Regions from separate parts of the Gordonibacter massiliensis (ex Traore et al. 2017) genome, predicted to be linked through region 4. Evidence: predicted binding sites of a transcription regulator. Region 4 holds the regulator's gene; each other region holds the start of a gene.
The links. Region 4 encodes LexA, which represses DNA repair genes until DNA is damaged. Its sites were predicted from a motif close to CNAACANNTGTTNG; they were not measured.
Positions count from the first base shown of each region.

Region 1: the regulator LexA is predicted to act here: its motif matches at 2,510-2,523, upstream of ruvC (crossover junction endodeoxyribonuclease RuvC).
Region 2: the regulator LexA is predicted to act here: its motif matches at 2,696-2,709, upstream of uvrA (excinuclease ABC subunit UvrA).
Region 3: the regulator LexA is predicted to act here: its motif matches at 2,782-2,795, upstream of HCH03_RS09410 (tryptophan transporter).

Region 1 is NZ_JAASIO010000016.1:33,963-37,973, forward strand. It holds gene HCH03_RS14570 (MFS transporter) at 1-862, shown strand, start outside; gene HCH03_RS14575 (YebC/PmpR family DNA-binding transcriptional regulator) at 1,538-2,338, shown strand; gene ruvC (crossover junction endodeoxyribonuclease RuvC) at 2,540-3,070, shown strand; gene ruvA (Holliday junction branch migration protein RuvA) at 3,067-3,666, shown strand; gene ruvB (Holliday junction branch migration DNA helicase RuvB) at 3,726-4,011, shown strand, end outside.
Region 2 is NZ_JAASIO010000002.1:123,416-127,426, forward strand. It holds gene uvrA (excinuclease ABC subunit UvrA) at 1-2,557, opposite strand, end outside; gene HCH03_RS04440 (PTS sugar transporter subunit IIC/EAL domain-containing protein) at 2,781-4,011, opposite strand, start outside.
Region 3 is NZ_JAASIO010000007.1:106,485-110,495, reverse strand. It holds gene HCH03_RS09420 (energy-coupling factor ABC transporter ATP-binding protein) at 1-1,023, opposite strand, end outside; gene HCH03_RS09415 (energy-coupling factor ABC transporter ATP-binding protein) at 1,020-1,877, opposite strand; gene HCH03_RS09410 (tryptophan transporter) at 1,903-2,547, opposite strand; gene HCH03_RS09405 (TetR family transcriptional regulator) at 3,160-3,822, opposite strand.
Region 4 is NZ_JAASIO010000012.1:101,390-105,400, reverse strand. It holds gene HCH03_RS12755 (ATP-binding cassette domain-containing protein) at 1-1,368, opposite strand, end outside; gene HCH03_RS12750 (hypothetical protein) at 1,768-2,100, opposite strand; gene lexA (transcriptional repressor LexA) at 2,215-2,853, shown strand; gene hflX (GTPase HflX) at 3,083-4,011, opposite strand, start outside.

The DNA of each region.
Region 1 (4,011 bases), on a different contig from region 4:
GTGGTTCCCCATCGAGAAGCGCGGCGCCCCCATGGGCATCTGGAGCTCGTGGCAGATGTGGGGTATCTGCGCCTCGTTCTTCTTCGGCATTCCCATCACGAACGCCTTCGGCGACGCGTTCGGCTACGCGTGGAAGAACCTGTGGATCGTGGGCATCGTGCTGCTCATCATCTCCATCGTCATCTACGCCGTGTTCGTGAAGGTGCCGCCTGCGGGCGAGAACCACGCCGACCTCAACGACGAGACCGACGGTAAGGTGAGCATCTTCGCCGCCTGCAAGTACAAGAACGCCTGGATCATGGCCCTGGCCGGCTTCGCGTTCGGCATCTCGAACTCCACGGTCATCGCCTGGATATCGCCGTTCTGGCAGGCGTCCGGCACGGCCGACGCCATCATGGCCAACAACATGACCGGTGCCATGTACCTCATCGAGTGCATCGGCTGCATTGTGTTCGGCTTCATCCTGAACGCCATCACGAAGCGGCGCCGGTTCATGGTGGTGAACTCGCTCATCTGGGCCGTGGCGTTCTTCCTCATGTTCCGCGTGTCCGGCATTCCCGGCGCGCTCATCATGCTGGTGGTGTACTCGGTCGTGGAGTCGGGCTACTGCGCGGCCATGTGGACGCTGTGTCCCCAGGCCGTGCCCGACGCCCGCGCGGGCGCCTCGATGGTGGCCATGTTCACCGTGGCGGTCGATTTGGGCATGATGCTGGGTTCCCCGCTGGGCGGCATGTTCATCGACGCGTTCTCCGGCGAGTTCGGCGCGCTGGCCTACATGGTGTGCGGCGCCCAGCTCGTGGCGACGGTCTGCTATGCCCTGGTGAAGATGTACGACGCCAAGGGCGTCGCGCAGAACATCTAGCCGCTTCCCGCGCGGCCTGTGCGGGGCTCCGTGCGCCGGGGCCCCGCAGGGGGCGGGGAAGGGTTGACGGAGCGGGGCGCCCCCGCAGGGCAAGGGCTCTGCCCTTGCCGCCCAACCGGCAACGTTTCTCCAGGTCGCCAGCAAGGGCAGAGCCCTTGCCCTGCGGGGGGGGCGTCGGGAACATGCGTTGTCGCGACTTTTGACGTGCAACCCCTTCCGGATCCGGGAAACGCGTTGCGCCGCCCGCCGAAAGTTCCGATTGTGCCGTGACGCTCCCGCATTGGGCCGCCTACCCCCTGAGGCGGTCCAATGCGGGAGCGTTCGCGTGCCCCCCCCCTCGTTTCCGCCGGCCGCCGTTTTTCCGTTTCCGCCCATGCGTTGTCGCCCGAAAGCCTCGGTTTCGAGGTGAAAATCGAGGCTTTCGGGCGACAACGCATGACGAGGCGAGTCGTCGGCAGGTGCGGGGTATAGGAGGGTGTTGTGCTCCGTCGCCCGAATACGCGCTGCGACGGGGTTGGACGGGCGGTGGCGACGGGGGCTCCCGCCCATCTCACCCGCCCGCCCGTTCGTCTTGGCGCCCCTGCGTTTTTTGAAGACCGTGAGAAAGAGAACGGGGCGTTTGACGGGTGTGCTAGAATACACCGTTGGTATTGCTGTATTTGGAAGGGATCGTATATGTCTGGGCATTCAAAGTGGGCTACAACGAAACACCGCAAGGCGGCGCAGGACGCGAAGCGCTCCGCCTTGTTCTCCAAGCTGTCGCGCATCATCACGGTGGCGGCGAAGGAGGGCGGCGACCCGAATCCCGAGAACAACGCGTCGCTCGCGGCCGCCATCGAGAAGGCCAAGGGCTACTCCCTGCCTAAAGACAAGATCAAAACCGCCATCGACAAGGCGTTCGGCTCCGGCAAGGACGCTGCGAACTACGAGACGGTCGTGTACGAGGGCTACGGCCCGGCCGGCATCGCCGTGTACTGCGAGGCGCTGACCGACAACCGCAACCGCACCGCGGCCGACGTGCGCAGCGCGTTCTCGCATGCGGGCGGTAGCTTGGGCACGTCGGGCTCCGTGGCGTTCCAGTTCGAGCGCAAGGGCCAGATCATGGTGCCCAAGGAGGTCGAGACCGGCGACAAGAAGAACCCCGTGAAGCCGAACGGCGCCGCGGCCGACGAGGAGGAGTTCATGCTCGCCGTGGCCGAGGCCGGCGGCGACGACTACGAGGACGCCGAGGACGAGTGGATTGTCTACACCGGCCCCACCGACCTCATGGCCGTGAAGAAGGCGCTCGAGGAGGCCGGCACCGAGACGAAGGGCGCCGAGCTCACCATGATCCCCACCACGCCCACCGAGGTGAGCGTGTCCGACGCGAAGAAGGTCATGCGCCTGGTGGACAAGCTGGAGGAGCTCGAGGACCTGCAGAACGTCTACCATACCATGGACATCACCGACGAGATCGCCGAGGCGCTCGACGAGTAACGCGCCGCGTGCGTTCCGCAGCATCAACGAAGCCGCCGCAAGCCCCGAGCTTGCGGCGGTTTTTTGTGCATCGGGGCGCGGCGGACGACGCGGCGTGCGTCTGACGTAGAGAAGGCGCGCTTTCGGACGCGTCTTTTTCGTGGGCTTTGCGGTTTTGTGGTACTATGCAAGCGAACATTCGTTTGCGAAGAAATGAGGACGATGGCGCGCACCGAACGGACGATACTCGGCATCGACCCGGGCCTGGCGAACACGGGCTGGGGCATCGTGGCGCAGAGCGGGCCGCGCCTGTCCTGCGTGGCCTACGGCTGCATCTCCACGCCGGCTTCCGCACCCTTGGCGCGTCGGCTGGGCAAGATCCACGAGCAGATGGCCGCCGTCATCGCGCGCTTCGAGCCCACCTGCGTGGGCATCGAGACGGTGTGGTTCGGCGTGAACACGCAGAGCGCCTTCGCCACGGGGCAGGCGCGCGGTGCCGCGCTCGTGGCGTGCGCCGAGGGCGATCTGGACGTGGGAGAATTCTCTCCCAGCCAGATCAAGCTCGCGGTGGTCGGTGCCGGCTCGGCCGACAAGGACCAGGTGCAGTACATGGTGCGCCAGCTGCTGGCGCTCGAGGCGGTGCCGAGCCCCGATCATGCGGCCGACGCGCTCGCGGCCGCCATCTGCTACACGACCCACGAGGGCTTCGCGGCCGCGGCCGCGGCGGCCGCGACGCAAGGAGGCGCGCGATGATCGCGTTTTTGAAGGGAAGGCTCGCGGGCAAGACCGCGACCGCCGCGTTCGTCGACGTGAACGGAGTGGGCTATGCCGTGGGCATGTCGCAGGCGAGCCTGGCGAAGCTGCCGGAGGCCGGCGCTCCTGTGGAGGTGCACACGTACCTGCAGGTGCGCGAGGACGCCGTCGCGTTGTACGGCTTCCTGTCGATCGAGGAGAAGGCGCTGTTCGAGCGGCTTATCGGCGTGAGCGGCGTGGGGCCGAAGGTGGCGCTGGCGGCGCTCTCGGTGTTCACGCCGCAGGCGCTCGTGTCGGCCATCGCCGCGCAGGACGTGGCCGGCGTGTCCAAGATCCCCGGCGTGGGCAAGAAAACGGCCTCGCGCATCATCTTGGAGTTGAAGGGGTCGCTCGACCAGGGTCTTGCGGGGCTGTTCGACGACGTCGCGGCTCCGGCGGCGCAGGTCGACGAGCAGCTGCGGGGCGCACGCGAGGCGCTGCTGTCCATGGGGTTCACGTCGGCCGAGGCCGACCTGGCCCTCAAGGGCGCGCCCGAGGGCGCGGCGGAGGGTGCCCTTTTGCAGTACGCCCTCAAACGGTTGGGATCCGAGCACTGATGCGCGCGGGAACCTGTGGTACCGTGGTAGGCGACGGCGGCATGCGAGGATAGGCGGCTATGGAACGCAGCGACATAGAGATAGAGGGCTTGGGATACGTGGCCGACGGCGCGGACGCTGCGGCCGCGCGGCCGCGCGCCGTGGCCGCCGAGCTCACGGAAGACGACCTCGCGCTCGACCGAAGCCTGCGCCCGAAACGCCTGGGCGACTACCTGGGCCAGACGAAGGTGAAGGAGTCGCTCGCCATCCTCATCGAGGCGGCCCGGGCGCGCGGCGACGTGGTCGACCACATACTGTTCTCGGGCCCTCCCGGCTTGGGCAAGACGACGCTCGCCACCGTGGTGG
Region 2 (4,011 bases), on a different contig from region 4:
CCTCGCCGCCGGAGAGCGTGGTGGCGGGCTGGCCCAGGCGGATGTAGCCCAAGCCCACGTCGTGCAGCGTCTGCAACTTGCGCTTGATGCCGGGGATGTTCTCGAAGAACGCCAGCGCGTCCTCCACCGTCATGTCCAGCACGTCGGAGATGTTCTTGCCGCGGTAGGTGACCTGCAGCGTCTCGCGGTTGTAGCGCGCGCCTCCGCACACCTCGCACGGCACGTAGATGTCGGGCAGGAAGTGCATCTCGATCTTGATCTGGCCGTCGCCCTTGCACGCCTCGCAGCGACCGCCGTTCACGTTGAAGCTGAAGCGGCCCGGCCCGTAGCCGCGCGCCTTCGACTCCTGCGTGCTGGCGAACAGCGCCCGGATGTCGTCCCACAGGCCGATGTAGGTGGCCGGGTTCGAACGCGGCGTGCGGCCGATGGGGCTCTGGTCGATGTTGATGACCTTGTCGATCTTGTCGAGCCCCGTGATCTTCTTGTACGCGCCCGCGCGGCGGTGCGCGCGGTTCACGCGGTTCGCGAGCGCCGGCGCCAGCGTGTCGGTGACGAGCGAGCTCTTGCCCGAGCCCGACACGCCCGTGACCACGGTGAGCGTGCCGTAGGGCACCTCGAGCGTCACGTTCTTCAGGTTGTTCTCCCGCGCTCCCGTGAGCTTGAGCGAACCGCGGCGGGGCTTGCGTCGCTTCTCGGGCACCGCGATGGTGCGCCTCCCGGACAGGTAGTCGGCCGTGAGCGAGCCTTCGAACTTCACGATCTCCTCGGGCTTGCCGGCCGCCACCACTTCGCCGCCGTGCTCGCCCGCGCCCGGCCCCATGTCGATGACGTAGTCGGCGCTGCGGATGGTGTCCTCGTCGTGCTCGACCACGATGACGGTGTTCCCCAAGTCGCGCAGGCGCTCGAGCGTGGCGATGAGCCGCTCGTTGTCGCGCTGGTGCAGGCCGATGGAGGGCTCGTCCAGGATGTAGAGCACGCCCATGAGGCCCGCGCCGATCTGGGTGGCCAGGCGGATGCGCTGCGCCTCGCCGCCGGAGAGCGTGGCCGTGGCCCGCTCGAGCGTGAGGTAGTCCAGGCCCACGTCCACCAGGAAGCGCAGGCGCGCCTTGATCTCCTTCACGATGGGCCCGGCGATGTGCTCTTCCTGGCCCTTGAAGGAAAGGCCCTCGAAGTAGTCGAGCGAGTCGGCCGCGCTCATCTCGGTGACGTCGTGGATGGACTTGTCGCCCACCGTCACGGCCAGGATCTCGGGCTTGAGGCGCTTGCCGCCGCAGGTCTGGCACGGCACGATGGCGAAGTACTCCGACAGCTTCTCGCGCTGATTGTCGGACTGCGCCTCCTGGTAGCGGCGCTGCACGGCGGCGAGCGCGCCCTCCCATTCGATGTACCAGTACGTCTCGCGGCCGTCCACGGTCACGTAGTCCACGCGCACCTTGTTCTTGCCCAGGCCGTAGAGCAGCGCGTCGGTCGCCTTCTTCGGCATGTCCTCCCACGGCGTGTTCTCGTCCACGCCCATGTGCTTGGCCACGGCGCGCAGCACCTGCGGGTAGTAGTTGCCGGTCTTGAACGGCGCGATGACGCCTTCGGCCAGCGTGAGCGAGGGGTCGGGCACCACGAGCGAGGGGTCCACCTCCTCGCGGCTGCCGATGCCGAGGCAGTCCGGGCAGGCGCCGTAGGGCGCGTTGAACGAGAAGTCGCGCGGCTGCAGCTCGTCCATGGAGTGGCCGTGCTCGGGGCACGCGAGCGCGAGCGAGAACAGGTGCTCCCCGGCCCCGAGGCCGCCCGTGGCGCCGCTCGACTGGCCGCCGCCCTCCCCCAGCGGCTCGCCGTCGTCGCCCAGCACCTGCACGAGCACGCGCCCGTCGGCCAGCTTGCAGGCCAGCTCCACCGCCTCGGCGATGCGGCTCGTGGCGCTCGCCTTCAGCTGCACGCGGTCGACCACCACGTCGATGAAGTGCTTGATTTTCTTGTTGAGCGTGCGCGGCTCGGCCTCCAGCTTCACGATCTCGCCGTCGATGCGCACGCGGCTGAAGCCCTCTTTCTGCAGGTCGGCGAACAGCTTCGTGAACTCGCCCTTGCGACCCGTCACCACCGGCGCCATGATGATGGCCTTCGCGTCGGGCGCGAGCGCCAGTATCTCGTCGGTCACCTGGTCGGTGGTCTGCTTCTTGATGACGCGCCCGCACTCGGGGCAGTGCGGCACGCCCACGCGCGCGAACAGGAGGCGCAGGTAGTCGTATATCTCGGTGGTGGTGCCCACCGTGGAGCGCGGGTTCTTCGACGTGGTCTTCTGGTCGATGGAAACCGCGGGCGACAGGCCGTCGATGCTGTCGAGGTCGGGTTTGCTCATCTGGCCCAGGAACATGCGGGCGTAGCTGGAGAGGCTCTCCACGTAGCGGCGCTGGCCCTCGGCATACATCGTGTCGAACGCCAGCGACGACTTACCGCTTCCCGACAGGCCCGTGATGACCACGAGCTCGTCGCGCGGGATGATGAGGTCGATGTCCTTGAGGTTGTGCTCGCGGGCACCCTTGATGACGATGGCGTTCTGTCCCATGTGGCTTATCGCTCTTTCTCGTATAGCTCGCGGCCGTGGCGGCGCGCTCCTCGATTCCAGACCGCGTATATGGATACTGGAATACTATCAATTCTGTGCAATCGTTTATTCTAGCGCAGAGCGGGGAATGAGTTTGCGAAAACATCCGTTCGTGTTCAAGCGTTCAAACGATGCGCACAATTCGTTCGCTTTCCGCCGGGCGGATGCCCGCGCGGGCGGCGCGTCAGGCGGCCGGAGCCGACCGCGACGCTCCGGCGAGCTCGACCATGTCGTCGAACGGCAGCGCGGGCGCGTACAGATAGCCCTGGAAGTACGAGCAGCCCAGCGCGACGAGACGGTCGCGCTGCTCGGCCGTCTCCACGTACTCCGCCAGCACCGTGAAGCCCAGCTGCTCGGACAGGCGCGTGATGGACGCCACGATCTCGGCGTAGCGCTCGTTCTCCATGACGCCCTTGGCGATGGTGCCGTCCAGCTTCACGACGGAGAACACGCTGGTCTCCAGGTACTGGAACGACGTGCGCCCCATGGAGAAGTCGTCGATGGCCAGCGGGATGCCCGCGTCCGCCAAACGGTGCAGCAGCGCCGAGGCCCCCGCGTCCCAGCGCAGCGCCTCCCGCTCCGTCGCCTCCACCACCACGCGGCCCTCGTCGAGGCCGCGGGCGCGGAACGCGGCGATGATGAAGTCGACGCACGCCTCGTCCTGCAGCATCGCGGCCGTGGCGTTCACGCTGACGTCGAAGCCCGAACGCAGGATGCCGGCGTGCGCGAGCGCCTCCGCCCGCTGCGCGTCGTCGAGGGCCCGGTCGAACACGGCGCGCTCCAAATCGCCGCCGATGCCCGCCTCCTTCGCCAGCTCGATGACGATGGGCGGGTACAGCGAGCCGAAGACGGGGTGCTCGAACCGCAGCAGCGCCTCCGCGCCGACCGCCTCGCCCGACGCGTCGAACTGCGGCTGGTAGCGCAGCTCGAACGTGCGCTCGAGCACGAGCGCGCGCACGTCCTCGGCGAGCGAGCGGGCCACGGCCCCCGGCGAGCCGGGGGCGGCCATGAGCTTCGAGTCGCGGCCCGCGCGCTCGTCCTCCTGGAAGGAGGCCAGCAGCGCGACGTACCCCGCCCGGGCGCGATCGTCGGCCGCCCGCTCGTAGCGGCGCAAGAAGGGCAGGTAGAGCGCCGTGCCCAAGGCGATGCACACCAACTGCAGCACCGCGCCGGACAAGGACCCGGTGGCCACGTAGCCGCCCACGAGCGGCGGCGTGGTCCACGACACGTCCACGGACACGGGCGGCACGAGGCCGACGGCCATGGCCGCGTAGGACACCACCATGTTCACCAGGGGAACGACGATGAACGGCACGAACAGCGCCGGGTTCCACACGACCGGCAAGCCGAACATCATGATCTCGCTGATGTTGAAGAACATGGGCACCGCCGCGAACGAGGACAGGCGGCGCGAG
Region 3 (4,011 bases), on a different contig from region 4:
GGACACCTTCCTCTTGCGGAACCCGGCCGCGCCGAGCACCTGGACCATCTCGTACGCCGTCGCCACGTGGGCGAACGCGCGGCCGTTCTCCGGCTCGCGTGCCAGCCGCAGGGACAGCTCTATCATCTGCGGCGGAACGAGCGAGGCCGCCTCCATAGCCGCGGCGTTGCGGAACACCGTCTCGGGCGCCCCGTCGGCCACCACGCGCCCGTCGGCCATGGCGATGACGCGACGGGCGAAATCGAAGGCCACCTCCATGTCGTGCGTGATCATGACAACCGTGGTGCCGCGCTTGTTCAGCTCCTTCACCCGGGCCATGACGTCCATGCACTCGCGGTAGTCCAGCCCGCACGTGGGCTCGTCCAAAATGAGCACCTCGGGTTCGGCCGCGATGACCGACGCCAGCGCGAGCATCTGGCGCTCGCCGCGCGAGAGCAGGTAGGGAGCGGCTTGCGCGTCGAACCCAAACTCGTCCACGAGCGCGTTCACGCGACGGGCCGCCTCGTCGGGGTCGACGCCGGTTACGCGCAGGCTGAACGCCAGCTCGTCCGCCACGGTGTTCTGGCATATCTGCCGATCGGGATTCTGGAACAGCATGCCCACGCGGCGGGCCAGCTCGCTCGTGCGCAGCTGGACGGTGGGCACGCCGTCGACCAGCACCTCCCCCGCCGAGGGCTTCAGCAGCCCGTTCAGCAGCTTCGACGTGGTGGTCTTGCCGGCACCGTTGCTCCCCACGATGGCCACGAACTCGCCTTTGCGAACGGCGAACGAGAGGTCGCGCACCACCTGCGCGCCGTCTGCCGCGCCGTCGTAGGCGAACGACGCGCCCCGGCACTCCAGCACGGCGGGCACACCGACGCGCGCGGCCACCGGATCGGGCGCGTCCTCGCGCGGCACGGCCGTCACGTCGACGATCGAGTCGCCGCCACGCTTGCGCGCGGCGCGTTCCCGGGCGGTTCTGCTCGACGCCGAGTTAGGTTCGCCTGCAACCGCCTTCTGGTTCTTTTTGCCGAACAACATCATGCCACGATCCCTTCGATCAGCTCCTGCGCCTCGTCCACATTGCACGCCAACCGCCCCACCGGAAAGCCCTCGTCGCGCAGCATGCACGACAGCGTGGTGGCGCGCGGCACGTTCACGCCGATGCGCAGCAGGTCGTCGGCGTGCGCCAGCACCTCGCGGCGCTCCCCGCAGTACGCGAGCCTTCCTTCGTCCAGAACGGCAAGCCGCCGTGCGTACTCGGCCAGCAGGCCTATCTTCTGCTCCACCACCACCACGGTGATGCCGCTGCGCTCGTTCAGATCGGCCAACAGCGAGAACACCTGCCGCGAGCTGGCCGGGTCGAGCGCGCCGGTGGGCTCGTCCAGCACGAGCACGCGCGGGCGCAGGGCCAGCACCGCCGCCAACGCCACCTTCTGCTTCTGCCCGCCCGAGAGCGACGCGATGGCGCGCTCGCGCAGGTCGGAGATGCCCACCAGCGCCAACGCCTTGTCCACGCGCGCCGGGATCTCGTCGTGCGGCACGCCGAAGTTCTCCAGCCCGAACAGCACCTCGTCCTCCACCTCCGCAGCCACCATCTGGGCGTCCACGTCTTGAAACACCGTGGCCACCGTGTGCGAGAGGTCGGTGAGGCTCGTCTCGTGCGTGTCCGCGCCCGCCAGGCGCACCTCGCCGTAGAACTCGCCCTGATGGTAGTGCGGCACCACGCCGTTCATGGCGTACATGAGCGTGGACTTGCCGGCTCCCGAGGGCCCGATGATGCCGAGGAAATCGCCTTCGGCCACGGCGAGCGACACGCCGTCGAGCGCCGGGCGGGCGGCCCCGGCGTAGGAGAACGTCACGTCCTTCACGTCGATGATAGGTGCGGAGGTGGTCATGGGAGGTTTCCTTTCGCGGTCGCGGCTACGCGGCGGCAACTTGCTTCGCAGGCTCCTTCTTCAAAACCTTCGCCAGCGGGATGTAGAGCGCCTGCACGATCACGCAGTTGATGAGGGCGGTGCACAGCACGATGGGCACGTAGGCCACGAGGCTCGAGGCGCTCGCGCCCAAGAACACGAACAGGCAGACGGTGAACATGCCGCCCGACACGACGGTGGACAGGAACGTGGCCACGATGGTTTGCAGGTTCGCACGGCCCACCTTCATGGGCACGCGGATGAGGGCGGCCATGCACAGCGCGCCCAAGAACTCGGAGACGAAGTTGATGTAGGGGCTGCCGGGCAAAAGCTGGCACACCGCGCCGGCAAGAAGGCCGATGATGCCCGCCTGCACCATGTTCGGTCGCACCAGCAGGATGGCCAGGCAGTACATGGCGATGATGAAGTTCGGCTTCATGCCGAAGAAGTTCACGAAGCTGCCCACCGTCATCTTGAGCACGGCGCCGGCAGCCAGGAGCACCGCCACCAGGATGAGCGCCGACACGTCGAAGCCCTTCTTGCGCGCGTCGGCCCCCTGCACCGTGCGCTGGCGCGCCCTGCCCTGCGCCGCCGGGGCCTTGCCGCCCGCCGCTGCCTTCACGTTGACCTCGCGCTTGCTCTGCTCTGCCATGATGCTCATCCTCTCTTGGCGGGGTTCCCGCCGGTCATTGCCCCTCCCGAGGCGTCTGGTTTGCCGGCACGAACTTCGCGGATGAGGATCGGCTCTGCACAATCGACTGCGCGGCTCTGGCAGTTTGCCTCCACAATGAAAAAGACCTGTCCTTCTCATCGAAGGACAGGTCTTTTGACCTGCGGTGCCACCTTCACAGTTGATTCTGCATTGCAGAACCCTCTCACGAACATGCCAACACATGTTCTGCCCTTAACGCAGGCTCACGGTCCAGATACTCGGTTGTCGTCCGCTGCGCCGAGCGCCGCGACCGCCAACCTTTCCCCTTTCCCTCGGCGATCCATTTACCATCCGGCTTCCTGCGGGAATCTCAGCTGCGCCCGCTCTCTGTGAGTGCCCTTGATGGCTTGACTTTCGCCTCATCGGTTTCAAGGTATTAAGTTGTGGCCCGTACTTTAGCACACGAGAGCGGGATGCTGTCAAGAACTTTTTTCGACGCAACTCCCAACGCGACCCTCGGACGCGACGCGCCAACCGCGGCGCAACGCCCTATCGCGGCACGTCGGCTGCAAAACGAATCAGCCACCAAAACGCAGCCGTCGTCGCAGGTCGTCACAAGACGCGGTCGTCGCCCGCCGAGAGGTACGCCATGATGAGCCGACGGGTTTCGGCGGCCGTCGGGGCAGCCTCGCCGCACACGTGCAGCATGGAGCGCGTGCGCGCCAAGCCGATGGCGGTGGACGACGCCACGAGCGCCTCCTCCTCCACCGAGGCACCTGCCAGCATGCGGCGCTCGGGGCGTTCGTCCAGATACGAGCGCAGGGCGGCGGCGATGGAGCGCTGCACGGCCAGCAGGTCGCGCTGCCCGTGGAAGAACAGCTGCGGCATGGAACGCAACGCCTCGCGGCGCAGGTTCTCGATCTCCTCGTCCACGCCCGAGGTGACGGTCGTGCTCACCACCCCGACCAGCACGTCGAGATAGCACACTTCGTCGTGCTCCTCGAGTATCTCCACCAAGCGCTCGTCGTCGGGAAACGCGTCGAGCCGGCCCACGATGACCGCGGCTTTCGACGGGAAGTAGTTGAAGAACGTCTTCTTGGATATCTCGGCGCGCGCGCAGATGTCCTCCACGGTGACGCCGTCGTAGCCACGCTCGATGACCAGCTCCAGCGCGGCGCGCTCCACCGCAAGGCGCGCCTTGAGCTTCTTGCGGTACCGCAAGCCTTCCTGCGACGGGTTTTCCTCCGTTGACGTTTGCCCTTGCTCCAATTCCACGATGCGCGCGACCTTTCAGATCAATGATGTGCGATTTCCGTGCAGCGTACCACAACTTTTGTTACGATCCCTTTTCATTTACCGAATGAATATTTATACTGGGTGTAAATCAAGTCAATCGGATGCGAACCGAGCGTCTTCGTGGACGGGCTGCGAGCGGCCTTTCTCGAAGGCGCTTTTGTTCGCGGC
Region 4 (4,011 bases):
CACGGTTTGCAGCGCTTCGATGGATCCGATGTCCAAGTGGTTCGTAGGCTCGTCCATAACGATGAGGTGCGGCCGGCCCATGAGGCCCTGCGCCAGCATGAGCTTGCGCATTTCCCCGGGGCTGAGCTCGTCGCCGCCCAAGATGCGCTCCGGCGGAGAATCCAAGCGTGCGACGATGGAGAGCAGGCGCCCGCGGTCCGACGATCCCATGGCTTTCACGGACGCGAGCAGCGCTCGCCCGCGTTCGCGATCCATCTCTTGGGGAATGCTCACCACGCCCTCTGCGAGCGTAACCTGCTCGAGCATTGCGGCGAGCAAGGTCGATTTCCCTGCCCCGTTTTCCCCTACGAGGCCGATGCGATCCTCGTTGCCGATATGCAGCGCAGGATGATGGAGAACGCGACGGTTGCCCAGCGCTATAATGCCGGCTTCTTTCGAAGCCAGCACCTTTCGCTTGGCTGGCGCTGCGTCCAAGTCGAGAGGTCCGCCGTACGTTTTCTCGACGCGCGTCTCGGCCAAGCGCTTCTCGGCTCGTTCAACCTGCTTTCCCATGTGCGACGCCAGCCGCCCGGTTTTGCCGTCTTGGCCGGAGACCACGGCCAAGCCGATCTTGGCCCGGCCATCGTGGTCGCGCGGGTCGAGATGCCGCGCAGAGCGCCGAGAGGCGGAACGCGCGGCGACCCCTTCCCTTCGGGCGCTTTCGGCTTTGATGCGGGCAAGGTCGCGGCGCGCGTTCGAGCGCTCTGCGGAAGCGGTTCGACGCCGCAGGGCCATCTCCTCTCTCGCCTGCGTGTAGGTGCCGGAAACGGTTGTAGCCCGCCCCTTCTCAACGAACACGCAGGAACCGACGAGCTCGTCGAGAAGCGATCGATCGTGGGACACGAGCAAGCCGACTCCGTCATAAGCGGCAAGCGCTCGGGCGACTTGCCTGCGTGCGTCGGCGTCCAGATGGTTCGTGGGTTCGTCGAGCGCGAGCAGCTGCGGCTCGGCGGCGAGAGCGCACGCTATTTGGATGCGTTTGCGCTCGCCGTGCGAAAGCGTGTCGAACCGCCAAAGCCACGCATCGTCGATACCGAGCAGGTACCTGAGCCTCACGGCCGTCGGACCGTAATCGCAGGCGAACTCCTCAAGATCGGACGGCGGCTCGTCGGTCGACTGAGCGCAGACGTATCCCTTGATCCGCGGCGTCACGTTCCCTGTTTGGAGTTCCATGCTTCCGCAGACCAGCTTGAGCAGCGTGCTCTTGCCAGCCCCGTTCGAGCCGACAACGCCGGTCCAGCCGGGTGCGAACGCGACGGAAGCGTCGTCAAGGGCGGCGCTGTCGGCGCCGTCGTAGATGTACGTGAGGTGATGTGCGGTAACGAACATGAAGGGCCTCCCTTCGAGAGGCACCGGATGCGCGGTGTTTCGCCGAGATCGTTCGAACGGATCGATGAGATGGTTCGAATAGGGGATGAAAACGCGAGGAACGATAACGAAAGCGCACCCGATGCGTATCTGACATGATATGCGGGTGCCCGAAGGCTTTCGTTAGTGCTTCATGTTCCTTGTCTCCCTATCGCATGCGCCTTGACGTGGATGCCATACCATGACGCGGATGTCGCTGCCAGCGTCGAACGACCTTGCGGCTCATGCTCGACGTTTAACGCAGTTTATCACAAGCGCCCTGCCTGCGAAGCAACGTTTGGATGAAAACGGGCGCTCCCGGGGTGGCGGGAGCGCCCTGCAGCCACAGAAACGCAGCATCTGTGGGTATCGAAACGGCCGTTACAGGCCGACGAACATGCTCGCAAGCGCCAAGGCGGAGAAGACGCAACCGGCGATGGCCGCCTGCCACGGCCTTACGCGACCGTAAGCGCAGCCGCCTATGCTGCCGAAGCGGAAGGCGTGCGCCGTTCGGGAGGCTTCCGCGTAACGCGACGTGGAGGCCGCCCGAGCGGAAACGTCGCGGATCGCATCGCGCTCCGGATACGCGAGGGCGCGTCGGGAGGCGCGCCCGGGAAACTCGATGATAGCCCCCGTGCTCATGGGCGCGTAATCGAATTCCGGCTGCAGAGCCGATGTGCCATCGGTGGCGCACCGCACCTCGAAATTCTTCATCTTTCTGCCTCCTAGCCCTTGCGTAGAACCTTTGTTCGCATATATAATAGAGCGAACAAAGGTTCATGTCAATATGAAATTAAAACATTTGTTCGCCAAGGGAAAGGACGGGGCATGTCCGAAAAAGTGACGAAGCGCCAGAAGGCAGTGCTCGACTGCATCGAGGAGTGCATTCGCGAGAAGGGCTACGGCCCCACCGTGCGCGAGGTCTGCCAGAGCCTGGGCCTTTCCTCCCCCTCGACGGTTCACGTGCATCTCAAAGCGCTCGAAGACAAGGGGCTCATCAAACGCGATCCCCTCAAGTCGCGCTCCATCGCGCTCACCTATCCGTTGGATAACGTGGAAAGCCCTTCCAACGTCATCCAGCCCAGCTTCAACAAGGTGGTGAACGTGCCGCTTGTGGGCAACGTGGCGGCCGGCTCCCCCATCCTCGCCGAGGAGAACATCACCGACACCATCTCGCTGCCTACCGACATCGTGGGCGACGCGCCGTCGTTCTTGCTGTCGGTACGCGGCGAATCGATGATCGAGGCGGGCATCAACGACGGCGACTACGTGGTGGTGAAGGAGCAGCCCGTCGCCAACAACGGCGACATCGTCGTGGCCATCATCGACGACGGCGCGACGGTCAAGCGGTTCTACAAGGAGTCGGACCACATCCGCCTTCAGCCGGAGAATTCCACGATGGATCCCATCATCACCACCGACTGCTCCATCGCAGGCAAGGTGGTCGCGGTGTTCCGCCGCCTGTAAAGGCCGTCGGGACCGTAGCGAGGAAAGCCTTTCTTTCTCTCACGCACGGCAAGAGGCTGGGCATGCTGGTCCCCGCTGGGTGCGAGTTGCTGCCCGCCCGGTGCAGTAAGGCTTAGAGTCGAAAAATCAAGCGGCGAACGCACGGTGCGCTCGCCGCTTGATCGTTTTTACCGCCCGGTTTCGTGCCGGGCAGGCAGCAACCCGCCCTTGCGAGTGACTTAGAGTAACTCTAAGAGCGCTCGATCGAGAACGGACGGAACAGTCCGGCATAGGAAGGCGCCGCGAGCATGACGATGTGCGTGCCGCCCTCCTCGTGCGTTTCGGACAGGATATGGCATCGCTCGTGCGCGACGGACACCAAATCGCCGCGCCCGTAGGGCACGAGAACGTCCAAATGCTCGTCATGCGCCGAGGCCAAGCGGGCGATATGGTCCACCAGCTCGCCGATGCCCTCCCCTGTCGCCGCCGACACGAATTGCGCCTGCGATTGGCGCGCCTCGAGCGCGGCAAGATGTTCCTCGTCCAACAGGTCGCACTTGTTGAACACGAGCACGCGTCGGAGGTCCTGCGCGCCGATCTGCCCGAGCACGTCCTCTACGGCCCGTATCTGCGCCTCGTACTCGTCGGAAGACGCATCGACGACGTGCAACACGAGGTCGGCCCCCGTTATCTCGTCAAGCGTCGACTTGAACGCCTCGATCAGGGTGGTGGGGAGTTTCTGGATGAAGCCAACCGTGTCGGTGATGGTTATCTCGCGACCCTCGGGCAGCACGAACTTGCGCGTGGTGGAGTCCAAGGTTGCGAACAGCTTGTCGTAGGCGAGCACGTCGGCGTTCGTCAGGCGGTTGAGCAGGCTCGACTTTCCCGCGTTCGTGTAGCCGGCCAGCGCGACCTTGAACATGCCGCTTTCGTAGCGGCTCTCGCGCTGCACGGCGCGCACGTCGGCCAGGTGCTTGAGCTCGCGCTTGATGGACGTGATGCGCTTGCGGACCATGCGGCGGTCGACCTCAAGCTGGCTTTCGCCCTCGCCGAAGCGCGACCCCACGCCGCCGCCCATACGGTTCGAGGCCAGGTGAGCCCACATACCGCGCAAGCGCGGCAGCAGGTACTCGTTCTGGGCGAGGCGCACCTGCAGGCGGCCTTCCCTGCTGGTGGCGT